Linked DNA regions of Methylobacillus flagellatus KT. Each later gene encodes a partner of the first gene's protein in a complex. Links are inferred from orthologs where the notes say so. Each region holds a gene or a part of one and is shown in the gene's direction. Other genes may lie near its edges.

Region 1 (6,464 bases):
AACACGACGTCATCCTGGTGTGCGTTGTAATACATATTGTAGCGGGCTGCCATCTGCTGGATCTGCTCCTGCGTCATCACACCGAACAACTGCTCGATCGCCTCGCGCAGCCCCAAACCGATAATGCTGCTTGCCGCTTCCTGCCCAGGATCTTTCAGGCCGGTTTCCACGGCAGCCCTGCGAATGCTATCGACGATGATCTGTGTAGAGTCGGCCAGCGTGCCATCCCAGTCGAACACAATGAGGTCAAACCGCTTAGCCATGCTTGGACTCCACGCTCAGCATTTCAATAAATTTATTAAGCTCATCAGGTAAAGGTGCGATCAATTTCAATTTTTCTCCACTCACGGGATGTCGTAAATTCGTTTCCGCAGAATGCAGGAACATGCGTTTCAAACCACGCTTCTGCAAGGATTTGTTCAGGGCAAAGTCACCATACTTATCATCACCGGCAATCGGGAAACCCAGGTGCGACAATTGCACGCGCAATTGGTGGGTACGACCGGTGACAAGTTGGGCTTCCAACAAGGTGAACTCCCCCAAGGGCTTGCGCAGGTAGAAGATAGTGTCGGAATTCTGGCCGCCATCCTGCACGGCCACCCTGCGCTCCCCACTTGGCAGTACGAATTTATGCAGAGGCAACTTGACCCGGCGCTTCTGGTCGGTCCATTTGCCATGCACCAGCACCAGGTAGCGCTTGTCGGTCTGGTTGTTTCGGATGGCGTCATGCAGATTGACCAGCGCCACGCGTTTCTTGGCGAGCAGCAGCACGCCGGAGGTTTCGCGGTCCAGGCGGTGCACCAACTCGAGGAACTTGGCATGCGGACGTTCCAGGCGCAGTTGCTCGATCACCCCGCGGCTAATGCCGCTGCCGCCGTGCACGGCGAACCCAGCCGGCTTGTCGATGACCAGCAATGCCTCGTCCTCGAAAATAATGGCGCCCTCAAACCTGGAAGCCTGCGGCCTTGCGACCGATTCGGCTTGCGGCTGCGCCATACGCACCGGCGGCACGCGCACCTGGTCACCCAGATTGAGCTTACAGCTTGAATCCACGCGCTTACTGTTGACGCGAACTTCTCCGCTACGCAGAATGCGATAAATATGACTTTTAGGAACACCCTTGAGTATCTTTGCCAGAAAATTATCAACACGCTGGCCTTCACTAGCTTCATCAATGGTGAGCAGGTTGACGACGGCAGGGTTATATTGATTTCTTGTTTTGCTTAAATGAATCATCTCACCTATACTACGACCATCTTGAGGTCAATGCGCTAAGCGCTTCTTCAAGAATGACAACTGGAACAAAAAAATACCTTGGTTAACTCGCTCGCCAATCAACATCAAGTAGCGATTTGCAACAACTAAATAGATGCGCTCTAGCCGCCGCAGACCGATACAGCTCATGTGGCGCAACAGCCCAGGATATACTGAATAGATAGCATATTAGCCGATAATGACGGCTAATCCGAGACAGAAATAGACGTACCGGGGTTTAGACCCAATAGTTTACGAAAGCTTTCGTTAACAAATTCAAGCTGATACTGTGGCACAACAGTATTAGAAAATCTTTTTCCGGGTGGCCCAAGACGACACCTCAAAACTGCACTAAAAACGCATATAAGGAAAAAGCAGCCTGAAGGCAAAGAACTGCCTAGCTGAAAAATTGAGAAACTATTGCTTCGCGTTACCTCTTGCGGACTTTGATCTGCTCGTATCGTGTTGTTATCGCCTGCCTCATTGAGCAGGCGCATACATGGAAGTTTCAGTCATACCGCTGCTGCCCCAGAAGCCATGCACGGCCTGCTGCCCGCTTGAAGAGCGCGGGAGTACACAATGAAACGCATGCTATTTAATGCGACGCAATCAGAAGAACTACGCGTCGCAATCGTCGACGGACAGAAACTCATCGATCTTGATATCGAGTCCGCAGGCAAAGAACAACGCAAGAGCAACATCTACAAGGGTGTCATCACCCGTATAGAACCTTCTCTCGAAGCCGCTTTTGTCAATTACGGTACCGACCGCCATGGCTTTCTTCCCTTCAAGGAAATCGCCCGCAGTTACTTCCTGAACGATAGCGATGCAGGCCGCAGCCCACGCATCCAGGATGTGCTGAAGGAAGGCCAGGAGCTGATCGTGCAGGTAGACAAGGACGAGCGCGGCAACAAGGGAGCTGCGCTCACCACTTTTGTCTCGCTTGCTGGACGCTACCTGGTGCTGATGCCGAACAACCCTCGGGGTGGCGGTGTTTCCCGCCGTATCGAAGGTGAAGAGCGCAACGAGTTACGCGACACCATGGCGCAGCTGCAAGTCCCCAGCGGCATGAGCATCATTGCCCGTACCGCAGGGATTGGTCGCAGTGTGGAAGAACTGCAATGGGACCTCAACTATCTGCTGCAACTATGGACTGCCGTTGAAAGCGCCTCCACCATCCAGAGCGGCCCATTCCTGATCTACCAGGAAGGCAGCCTGGTCATTCGCGCGATCCGTGACTATTTCCAGCCGGATATCGGCGAGATTCTCATCGACACGCCCGACATCTATGAGCAAGCCGTGCAGTTCATGAACCACGTGATGCCGAACAATGTATCGCGCGTCAAGCTCTACCGTGATGAAATCCCGCTGTTTTCCCGCTTCCAGATCGAGCACCAGATCGAGTCCGCCTTTGCGCGCGAAGTGCGCTTGCCTTCCGGCGGCGCGATCGTCATTGACCATACCGAGGCCCTGGTATCCGTAGACGTCAACTCTGGCCGCTCCACCAAGGGCAGCGACATCGAGCAGACTGCATTCAACACCAACCTTGAAGCTGCGGACGAAGTCGCACGCCAACTGCGCCTGCGCGACTTGGGCGGCCTTGTCGTCATCGACTTTATCGACATGGAAAACCAGCGCAACCAGCGCGAAGTCGAAAACCGTCTACGTGAAGCGCTTCACCATGACCGCGCTCGTGTGCAGACCGGCAAGATCTCGCGCTTCGGCCTGCTTGAGCTTTCGCGCCAGCGCCTACGCCCCAGCCTCGGCGAAAGCAACCATATCCCTTGTCCGCGTTGCCATGGCACAGGCCATATTCGTGGCATAGAGTCGACCGCTTTGCATATCCTGCGTATCACGCAGGAAGAAGCCATGAAAGAGAACAGCGCCATCATTCAAGTGCAGCTTCCTGTCGAAGCAGCCACTTTCCTGCTCAACGAAAAGCGTTCGGAAATCCATAAGATCGAGCAGCGCATGGGCGTACAGGTAGTGCTGATTCCCAACATCCACATGGAGACTCCCAACTACAACATCCTGCGCATTCGCCATGATGATGTGGAAGAAACAGGCCGGGCCAGCTATGAAATGGTTGAGCTGCCGTCCGAGACTCTCGAGACGGCACTCGCCCAGGAACCAAAGCCTGCAAAAGCCGAAGCCGCCGTCAAGGGGATTACCCCAGCTTCTCCCGCACCCGCCGCAGCCAGGGAAAAAGAAAAACCCAGCAGCACATCCCTGCTCCATCGCTTCAAGTCTTGGCTAGCCAGCGTCGCTGCGCCCAAACCCGAAGTCAAGCCACAGGAAGAAACCCAGCAGCGCGACAGCAACCGGAACCCACGCCGCAACAACAGGCGTAACGAGCGTAGCGCCAGCGAACGAACCGGCAACGATCGACAGATGCAAAACGAGCAGCGTCAAGAGCAGCGCAAGGAACAACGGAGTCAACAGGAGCGCCGCCCGCAACAGGCAGAACAGCGCGCCGCTCAAGGCCGTCAAGAAAGAGCCGAGCGTCCGGAGCGCAACGAGCGCCAGCCCAAGGTGCAACAGCCGCAGCCCACCCCATCGCTGCAGTCTGAAACTCCTATAGAGGCCAACAGCGAACAACGTGGCAACCGCCGCGGACGCAACGGCCGCCGCGAGCGCCAGCCCCGCAGCGACAATGCAAACCGCGAAAACCGCCAGCAAGCAGCGGAAGAATTGCATGCCGCAGCCGCAGCACCTATTGCATCCGTTGAGGCAGCTGAGCGACCAGTGGAGGCCAAGACAGCCCCCACCACCCCGGAAGCAGCGCCCATCACCCAGGTGAAGGAAAACACCGAGACGGTCCATACTGCAACTGAAGCTGCGCCCCAAAAGGAAGCGCCTGCGCCCGCCATCAGGAAAGATGTGGTCGTGACTGAAGAAAGCCTGCCTGCCATTGATGCAACGGCAGTTAAGGAAACTCGGACCAAGGAAGAAAAATCAGCTCACTTGAGCGAGCCTTTAGCCGAGAGTCCTGCTGATACCAAGCAGGAAAAACCTCTTGAGGCGTTGGCGGATGAAGCGCCTACTGAAGCTGCGAAGCCTGAAAAGAAGCCCCGTGCACCTCGCCGCCGCAAGGTTGAAGCAGAGAAGCCGGCCGACTTGATGGATTCTGGCTTGCAACTGGTAGAAACCAAGGCCGAAGCCATTCAAGCAGTCATCGCTGTTGAGGAAGCGCCTGCGCCTCGCGCCCCTCGCAAACCTGCAGCCTGGCAACAAAAAGCGGCCAAGGAAGCCGCAGTCAGCGAAGAGCTGGTGATGGTGGAAACTCAGAAATAAGCTCAAGCAGCATTAAAAAAAAGCCCTGACTTATCAGGGCTTTTTCTTTTGAGGAACATACACTTTATTCCGAGGAACCCCAGCTTATGCCTTCAACATACGTAGGGGTTTGCCGCACGGTTCAATCCGCCAACTCATCCGTCACTTCCGCACCATAGAAATTATTCTTGAGCTTTCTCAGCTGATCGCGATACTCGGCAGCCTTTTCAAACTCCAGATTTTTTGCGCTCTCGTGCATGGCTTTCTCCAGACGCTTCATTTCCTTGACCAACTGCTTTTCGGTCATCTGGGCATAACTGGCCCGCTCTTCGGCCACCTTGCGGTCCCGCTGATGGTCTTCTTTACTGTAGACACCTTCAATGATGTCTTTGATACGCTTGTTGACGCCTTTAGGCGTAATGCCGTGCTCGGCGTTGAAAGCCATCTGCTTGGCACGACGGCGCTGGGTTTCGTCCATTGCCAGCTTCATGGATCGCGTCACCTTGTTGGCATAAAAGATGACCTTGCCATTGAGGTTGCGGGCCGCGCGCCCGGCAGTCTGGATCAATGACCGCTCTGAGCGCAGAAAGCCCTCTTTGTCAGCATCAAGCACTGCCACCAGCGATACTTCGGGAATATCCAGACCTTCGCGCAACAGGTTGATGCCCACCAGCACGTCAAACTCGCCCAGGCGCAGGTCGCGGATGATTTCCACGCGCTCTACTGTATCGATGTCGGAGTGCAGGTATCTTACCCGCACGCCATGTTCTGACAGGTAGTCCGTGAGATCTTCCGCCATACGTTTAGTAAGCGTCGTGGCCAATACGCGCTCGCCTGCTTCGACCCTGAGCTTGATTTCAGACAGCAAATCATCCACTTGTGTATCCGCAGGCTTGACGATGATTTCTGGATCGATCAGTCCTGTAGGCCGCACCACCTGTTCAACGATGCGCTGCTGGTGCGTGGCTTCATACTCTGCCGGTGTCGCACTCACGAAAATGCATTGCGGAATGATGCGCTCGAACTCTTCGAACTTGAGCGGCCGATTATCCATGGCCGACGGCAGGCGAAAGCCATAATCGACCAGGTTTTCCTTGCGCGCACGGTCACCTTTGTACATCCCACCAATCTGCGGCACAGTGACATGGCTCTCATCGATGATCATGAGCGCATTCTTGGGCAGGTAGTCGATCAATGTCGGCGGTGCATCGCCGGGCTGCCTGCCTGTCAAGTGCCGGCTGTAGTTCTCGATCCCCTTGCAGAAGCCGATTTCGTTGAGCATCTCCAAGTCGAAGCGCGTACGCTGTTCAATGCGTTGCGCCTCTACCAGCTTACCGGTCTTGATGTAGAAATCCACCCTCTCCCGCAACTCCTGCTTGATGGTTTCCATCGCGCGGATCGTGGCCTCGCGTGCCGTCACATAATGGCTCGACGGAAAGATGCGGAAATTGTGGATCTTGTTGAAAATCTGCCCGGTCAATGGATCGAACAAGGTAATGTTCTCAATCTCGTCGTCGAACAGGCTGATGCGCACTGCGGTTTCACTGTTTTCCGAAGGAAACACATCGAGCACATCGCCGCGGACACGGAATGTACCACGGGAAAAATCAAAGTCGTTGCGCTCATACTGCATGGCGATCAACTTGTTGACGATATCGCGCTGACTGATTTTCATGCCCAGATGGATATGCAGCACCATGCCATGATATTCACCAGGATCACCAATACCGTAAATCGCTGATACCGTGGCAACAATAATACTGTCTTCCCGCTCTAGCAAAGCCTTGGTGGCAGACAGCCGCATCTGCTCGATATGGTCGTTGATGCTGGAGTCCTTCTCGATGAACAAGTCACGCGAAGGCACATAGGCTTCCGGCTGGTAATAGTCATAGTATGAGACGAAGTACTCCACGGCATTCTGCGGAAAGAATTCCTTG
Region 2 (2,945 bases), 1.3 Mb from region 1 along the record:
AGGATTAAGTTATGGCAATTACAGTTCAAGAAACAGCAAAAATTGTTGCTGATTTCCAACAAGCTCCAAACGATACGGGCAGCCCGGAAGTTCAGGTTGCGCTTCTTAGCGCCCGCATTACTTACTTGACAGAGCATTTCAAAAGCCATGCCAAGGATCATCACTCCCGTCGTGGTCTGTTGAAGTTGGTAAGCCAGCGTCGCAAGTTGCTGGATTATCTCAAGCGTAAGAATGCAGACCGCTATCGTACATTGATCGAACGTTTGGGTCTGCGTAAGTAGTTATCGCGCACTTGTGAATTCATAGGATAAGCCGAAAGCAACGCGGAGACGCAATGCTTGTCGGCTTATTTTTTTATTAAAGGACAAATATTGTGACGGCAATCAAGAAAACGATTACCTATGGTCAGCATGAGCTGACACTTGAAACCGGAGAAATTGCACGCCAGGCCGATGGTGCCGTAATGGTTAGTTACGGGGATACAGTGGTTCTGGTAAGCGTAGTTGGCAAGCGTGAAGTGAAAGAGGGTCAGGATTTCTTTCCGTTGACCGTAGATTATCAAGAGAAGACCTATGCTGCCGGAAAGATTCCTGGTGGTTTTTTCAAGCGTGAAGGGCGTCCTTCCGAAAAGGAAACACTGACCTCTCGCTTAATTGATCGCCCGCTACGCCCGTTGTTCCCAGAGGCCTTCTACAATGAAGTGCAGGTGGTCGCAACTGTAATGTCTTCCGATCCTGAAATTGATGCCGATATCCCTGCAATTATTGGTGCTTCAGCAGCTTTGGCCATTTCTGGTATCCCGTTCTACGGCCCAATTGGCGCTGCTCGTGTTGGTTATATCAATGGCGAGTATGTTCTGAATCCGACAGCCTCACAGCTCAAGGAGACCGCGCTTGATCTCGTGGTGGCAGCTACTGAAAGTGCTGTTTTGATGGTGGAGTCTGAAGCCAAGGAACTGCCTGAAGATGTCATGCTAGGTTCAGTGGTGTATGGCCACGAGCAGATGCAGATCGTGATCAGTGCGATTAATGAGCTGGCTGCCGAGGTCGGCAAGGAGCCGTGGGACTGGGCGCCTCCAGAGCCCAACACCGAGCTGATTGCCAAAGTTGAGGCGCTGGCTGGGGCTGACATCAATGAGGCCTATAAGATCAAGTCCAAGAGTGCTCGCTCCAGCAAGCTGGACGAAATCCGCAGTCGAGTGCTGGGTGAGCTGATCACGGAGACAACCTCGACCAGCGAAGCAAATGAAATCAAGTCCATTTTCCATAACCTGGAAGCCAAGGTTGTACGTAGCCAGATCCTGAATGGTGAGCCACGTATCGATGGGCGTGATACACGCACTGTGCGCCCAATCAGCATCCGCACTGGTGTATTGCCGCGCACCCACGGTTCTGCACTGTTCACCCGTGGCGAAACCCAAGCATTGGTCGTTGCTACATTGGGTACCGGCCGCGACGAACAGATCATCGATGCGCTGCAGGGCGAGTATGCCGACCGTTTCATGCTGCATTACAATATGCCTCCATATGCCACGGGCGAAACCGGTCGTGTCGGCACACCAAAGCGTCGTGAAATTGGTCATGGTCGTTTGGCAAAGCGTGCACTGCTGGCAGTACTGCCAAGTCAGGAAGAGTTTGGTTATACCATTCGCGTTGTTTCTGAAATCACCGAATCGAACGGCTCCAGCTCCATGGCCTCCGTCTGTGGTGGCTGTCTCTCCCTGCTCGATGCGGGCGTTCCGTTGAAAGCGCATGTCGCAGGTATCGCCATGGGCTTAATCAAGGAAGGCAACCGGGTTGCCGTATTGACGGATATCCTGGGTGATGAAGATCATTTGGGTGATATGGACTTCAAGGTGGCTGGTACTGAATCCGGTATTACTGCCTTGCAGATGGATATCAAGATCACCGGAATTACTGCGGAAATCATGCGAGTTGCATTGTCACAAGCCAAGGAGGGCCGTTTGCATATCCTCGGCCTGATGAAGGAAGCTGTTGGCGAGCAGCCTCAGGAACTTTCCGAGTTTGCACCACGTATCATCACCATGAAAATTAATCCTGAGAAGATCCGTGATGTGATCGGCAAAGGCGGCGCAGTGATTCGTGCATTGACCGAAGAAACAGGCACCACTATTGATATCGAGGAAGATGGCACGATCAAGATTGGGTGCACCAGTGCCGAAGCAGGGGAAGAGGCTAAGAAGCGTATTGAAGCGATCACTGCTGAAGTAGAAGTGGGGCAGGTTTATGATGGTACGGTCCTTAAGTTGCTGGATTTCGGTGCGATTGTTTCACTGCTGCCAGGTAAAGATGGTTTGCTGCATATCTCTCAAATTGCGCACCAACGTGTGAATGCCGTGGCCGATTTTCTCAAGGAAGGCCAAGTGGTGAAGGTCAAGGTATTGGAAGTGGATGACAAGGGCCGCGTGCGTCTGAGCGCTAAGGCATTGATCGAAGCACCTAGTGCCGAAGCGCCAGAAGAGCCAGCAGTAGCTGCAACAGGGGCGGATCAACAGTAGCCGTTATCTTGCTTCAGTAAAAAGGCCGGTGTATACCGGCCTTTTTATTTGATGATAGATGAAAACAATATGAAGATAGGTGATGCCCGCTCGGCGAAGCTGAACGGATAATTGCACCACTATTTTGCTTCGACCACTTTCTGGCGCAAGATTACATACGCCTTCATCGTGATGATAAACACTGAAAGTCAGGTGATGGTTATTTTGCTACCTGTTTTTCACGGATCTCGTCCAGCGTTTTGCAGTCAATGCATAGTGTTGCAGTAGGGCGGGCTTCCAATCGTTTTAGCCCGATCTCAATACCGCAACCGCTGCAATAACCATAATCGCCTTCGTCTATCTTGGCCAGCGTCTCGTCAATTTTCTTGATCAACTTGCGTTCACGGTCACGGTTACGCAACTCCAGCGCCATGTCGGACTCCTGGCT
Region 3 (2,854 bases), 640 kb from region 1 along the record:
AACCGCAGTTCCAACAAGACTTTCCGTGGTTTCGGCATGGACGAGGGGTTGAAGATCCTAGACGAAGTGCGCCGACAGGTCGGCGTGCCCATTCTCACCGACGTGCATACTGAAGCACAGGTGCCACATGTAGCGGCAGTCGTGGATGTATTGCAGACACCAGCCTTTCTGTGCCGCCAGACTGACTTCATCACCGCCTGCGCCCAGTCCGGCAAGCCGGTGAATATCAAGAAGGGCCAGTTCCTGGCGCCCGGCGACATGAAGCAGGTAGTGCAGAAAGCGAAAGAAGCCAACGGCGGCGCGGATACCATCATGGTGTGCGAGCGTGGCGCTTCTTTTGGCTACAATACTTTAATCTCTGACATGCGTGGACTCGCCATCATGCGCGAGACGAATTGCCCGGTGGTGTTCGATGCCACGCATTCAGTCCAGCAGCCTGGTGGCCAGGGGGACAAGAGCGGCGGCCAGCGCGAGTTCGTGCCTGTGTTGGCGCGCGCCGCGGTTGCCAGCGGCGTGGCTGGGGTGTTCATGGAAACCCATCCCGATCCTGCCCAGGCCTTGTCCGACGGCCCGAACGCCTGGCCTTTGTCCAAGATGAAGGCATTGCTGGAAGTGTTGGTCGACCTCGACCGCGTGGTGAAAAAAGCCGGCTTCATCGAACATACGGTGTAAGCCGGAACAAAAATCCAAATCTACATTGAGGAAATAAAGCATGAGTGCCATTGTTGATATTATTGCCCGCGAGATCATTGATTCCCGCGGTAACCCCACTGTCGAGGTTGATGTCCTGCTCGAGTCCGGCGTGATCGGCCGTGCGGCCGTGCCTTCCGGTGCCTCCACCGGCACCAAGGAAGCGGTCGAACTGCGCGACGGCGACGCTGCGCGCTACCTCGGCAAGGGCGTGTTGCAGGCAGTCGAGAACGTCAATACCGAAATCACTGAAGCCATCATCGGCCTCGACGTTGAAGAACAGAGCTTCATCGACCAGACCCTGATCGACCTCGACGGCACCGAGAACAAGAGCCGCCTGGGTGCGAATGCGATCCTCGCGGTTTCCATGGCCTGCGCCCGTGCCGCCGCTGAAGAGTCCGGCCTGCCGCTCTACCGCTACCTCGGTGGTTCCGGCTTCATGCAATTGCCTACACCGATGATGAATATCATCAACGGCGGCGCGCATGCTGAAAACAGTGTGGATATGCAGGAGTTCATGATCATCCCTGCTGGCCTGCCGACATTCCGCGAAGCCCTGCGCGCAGGCGCTGAAGTGTTCCACGCCCTGAAGAAAATCCTGCACAGCGAAGGCCTGGCGACTACCGTGGGTGATGAAGGCGGTTTTGCGCCGGACCTGCCATCCAACGAAGCCGCGATCCAGTACATCCTGCAGGCGATCACCGCAGCCGGCTATGAGCCGGGTCGCGACATCCTGCTGGGCCTGGATTGCGCCAGCTCCGAGTTCTACAAGGACGGCCTCTACCACCTGGAATCCGAAGGCCTGCAGCTGACTTCAGCACAGTTTGCCGACTACCTGGCGACCTGGGTCGACAAGTATCCCATTGTCAGCATTGAGGACGGTATGTCCGAGCATGACTGGGACGGCTGGAAGTTGCTGACCGACCGCATCGGCAAGAAAGTACAGCTGGTGGGTGATGATCTGTTCGTGACCAATGCCAAGATACTGCGTGAAGGCATCCAGAAGGGCGTGGGTAACTCCGTGCTCATCAAGGTCAACCAGATCGGTACCCTGACCGAGACCTTCACCACCATCGAGACTGCCAAGCGCGCCGGCTATACCGCCGTGATCTCGCACCGCTCCGGCGAGACCGAGGACACCACGATTGCGGATATCTCGGTTGCGACCAATGCCTTGCAGATCAAGACTGGCTCCTTGTCGCGTTCCGAGCGTATCGCCAAGTACAACCAACTGCTGCGTATCGAGGAAGAGCTTGGTGATGCCACCAGCTACGCAGGCAAAGAAGCGTTTTATAATCTGAAGTGAGACTGCTCACCCTCATCTTCGTCGCCCTGATCGCCTTGCTGCAGTATCCGCTGTGGCTGGGTAAGGGCAGCTGGCTGAGGGTGTGGGACCTGAACCAGAAAATCGTTGCGCAGAAGGCCGTCAATGCCGAATTGAAGCTGCGCAACGATACCCTGGATGCTGAAGTGCGTGACCTCAAGCAGGGCAATGCCGCTATCGAGGAGCGTGCGCGCAGCGAGCTGGGCATGATCAAGCAGGACGAAGTCTTCTACCAGGTAATAGACCAGATGCCTGGCCAACCGGCTTCACCACCTGCCGCGCTGACCGGTGCACAATGAACTGCAGTCCGGGCCGGCTCCCATGAGCAGACATAAGCTGATTTTCCTTATCATTGCCATCCTGGCAAGCGGTTTCATCGCCACCTCGGTAGTGAGCTACCAAGTATCGCGAATGTCCATCCACAATGCGATCGTCGACAGCACGCTGCCCCTCAGCTCCGACAACATCTATTCCGAAATCCAGAAGGACCTCATCCGGCCGATTTTCGTATCGTCCAAGATGGCATCCGACACCTTCCTGCGGGACTGGATGCTCGACGGCGAGCAAAATATCGACAAAATCAGCCGTTACTTGCAGGAGGTGCAGGACCAGTATGGTGCATTCATCAGTTTCCTGGTGTCGGGGCGCACGAGCAACTATTACTATGGCAAAGGCGTGCTGAAACAGGTGCGACCCAATGAGGAGCGCGATGCCTGGTACTACCGGGTACGCGATATGCAGGTCCCTTATGAGATCAATGTGGATCGGGATATGGCGCATGCCGACGCCTTGACCATCTTTATCAACTACCGTGTGCTGGATTACGACAACCAATACCTG

The links.
Region 2: the proteins of MFLA_RS06755 (region 1) and pnp are in contact, whole or in part, in a cryo-EM structure (PDB 9QH0), measured with the Escherichia coli proteins. The link is inferred for Methylobacillus flagellatus KT from one-to-one orthologs.
Region 3: the proteins of MFLA_RS06755 (region 1) and eno are in contact, whole or in part, in a solved structure (PDB 2FYM), measured with the Escherichia coli proteins. The link is inferred for Methylobacillus flagellatus KT from one-to-one orthologs.

The regions. Positions count from the first base shown.
Region 1 is NC_007947.1:1,399,719-1,406,182, reverse strand. The notes cover bases 1,461-4,748. They hold MFLA_RS06755 (Rne/Rng family ribonuclease), read left to right. Parts: upstream 1,461-1,833; coding sequence 1,834-4,548; downstream 4,549-4,748. Other genes in these bases: uvrB (excinuclease ABC subunit UvrB), read right to left, coding at 4,670-4,748. Outside these bases: MFLA_RS06765 (HAD-IIIA family hydrolase), read right to left, coding at 1-263; MFLA_RS06760 (RluA family pseudouridine synthase), read right to left, coding at 256-1,236; more of uvrB, read right to left, coding at 4,749-6,464. UniProt on the Escherichia coli protein: Endoribonuclease that plays a central role in RNA processing and decay. Required for the maturation of 5S and 16S rRNAs and the majority of tRNAs. Also involved in the degradation of most mRNAs.
Region 2 is NC_007947.1:75,746-78,690, forward strand. It holds pnp (polyribonucleotide nucleotidyltransferase), read left to right. Parts: upstream 1-373; coding sequence 374-2,518; downstream 2,519-2,945. Other genes in the region: rpsO (30S ribosomal protein S15), read left to right, coding at 12-281; dksA (RNA polymerase-binding protein DksA), read right to left, coding at 2,718-2,945. UniProt on the Escherichia coli protein: Involved in mRNA degradation. Catalyzes the phosphorolysis of single-stranded polyribonucleotides processively in the 3'- to 5'-direction. Also involved, along with RNase II, in tRNA processing.
Region 3 is NC_007947.1:2,045,036-2,047,889, reverse strand. It holds eno (phosphopyruvate hydratase), read left to right. Parts: upstream 1-712; coding sequence 713-1,996; downstream 1,997-2,854. Other genes in the region: MFLA_RS09745 (sensor domain-containing diguanylate cyclase), read left to right, coding at 2,336-2,854; ftsB (cell division protein FtsB), read left to right, coding at 1,993-2,313; kdsA (3-deoxy-8-phosphooctulonate synthase), read left to right, coding at 1-672. UniProt on the Escherichia coli protein: Catalyzes the reversible conversion of 2-phosphoglycerate (2-PG) into phosphoenolpyruvate (PEP). It is essential for the degradation of carbohydrates via glycolysis.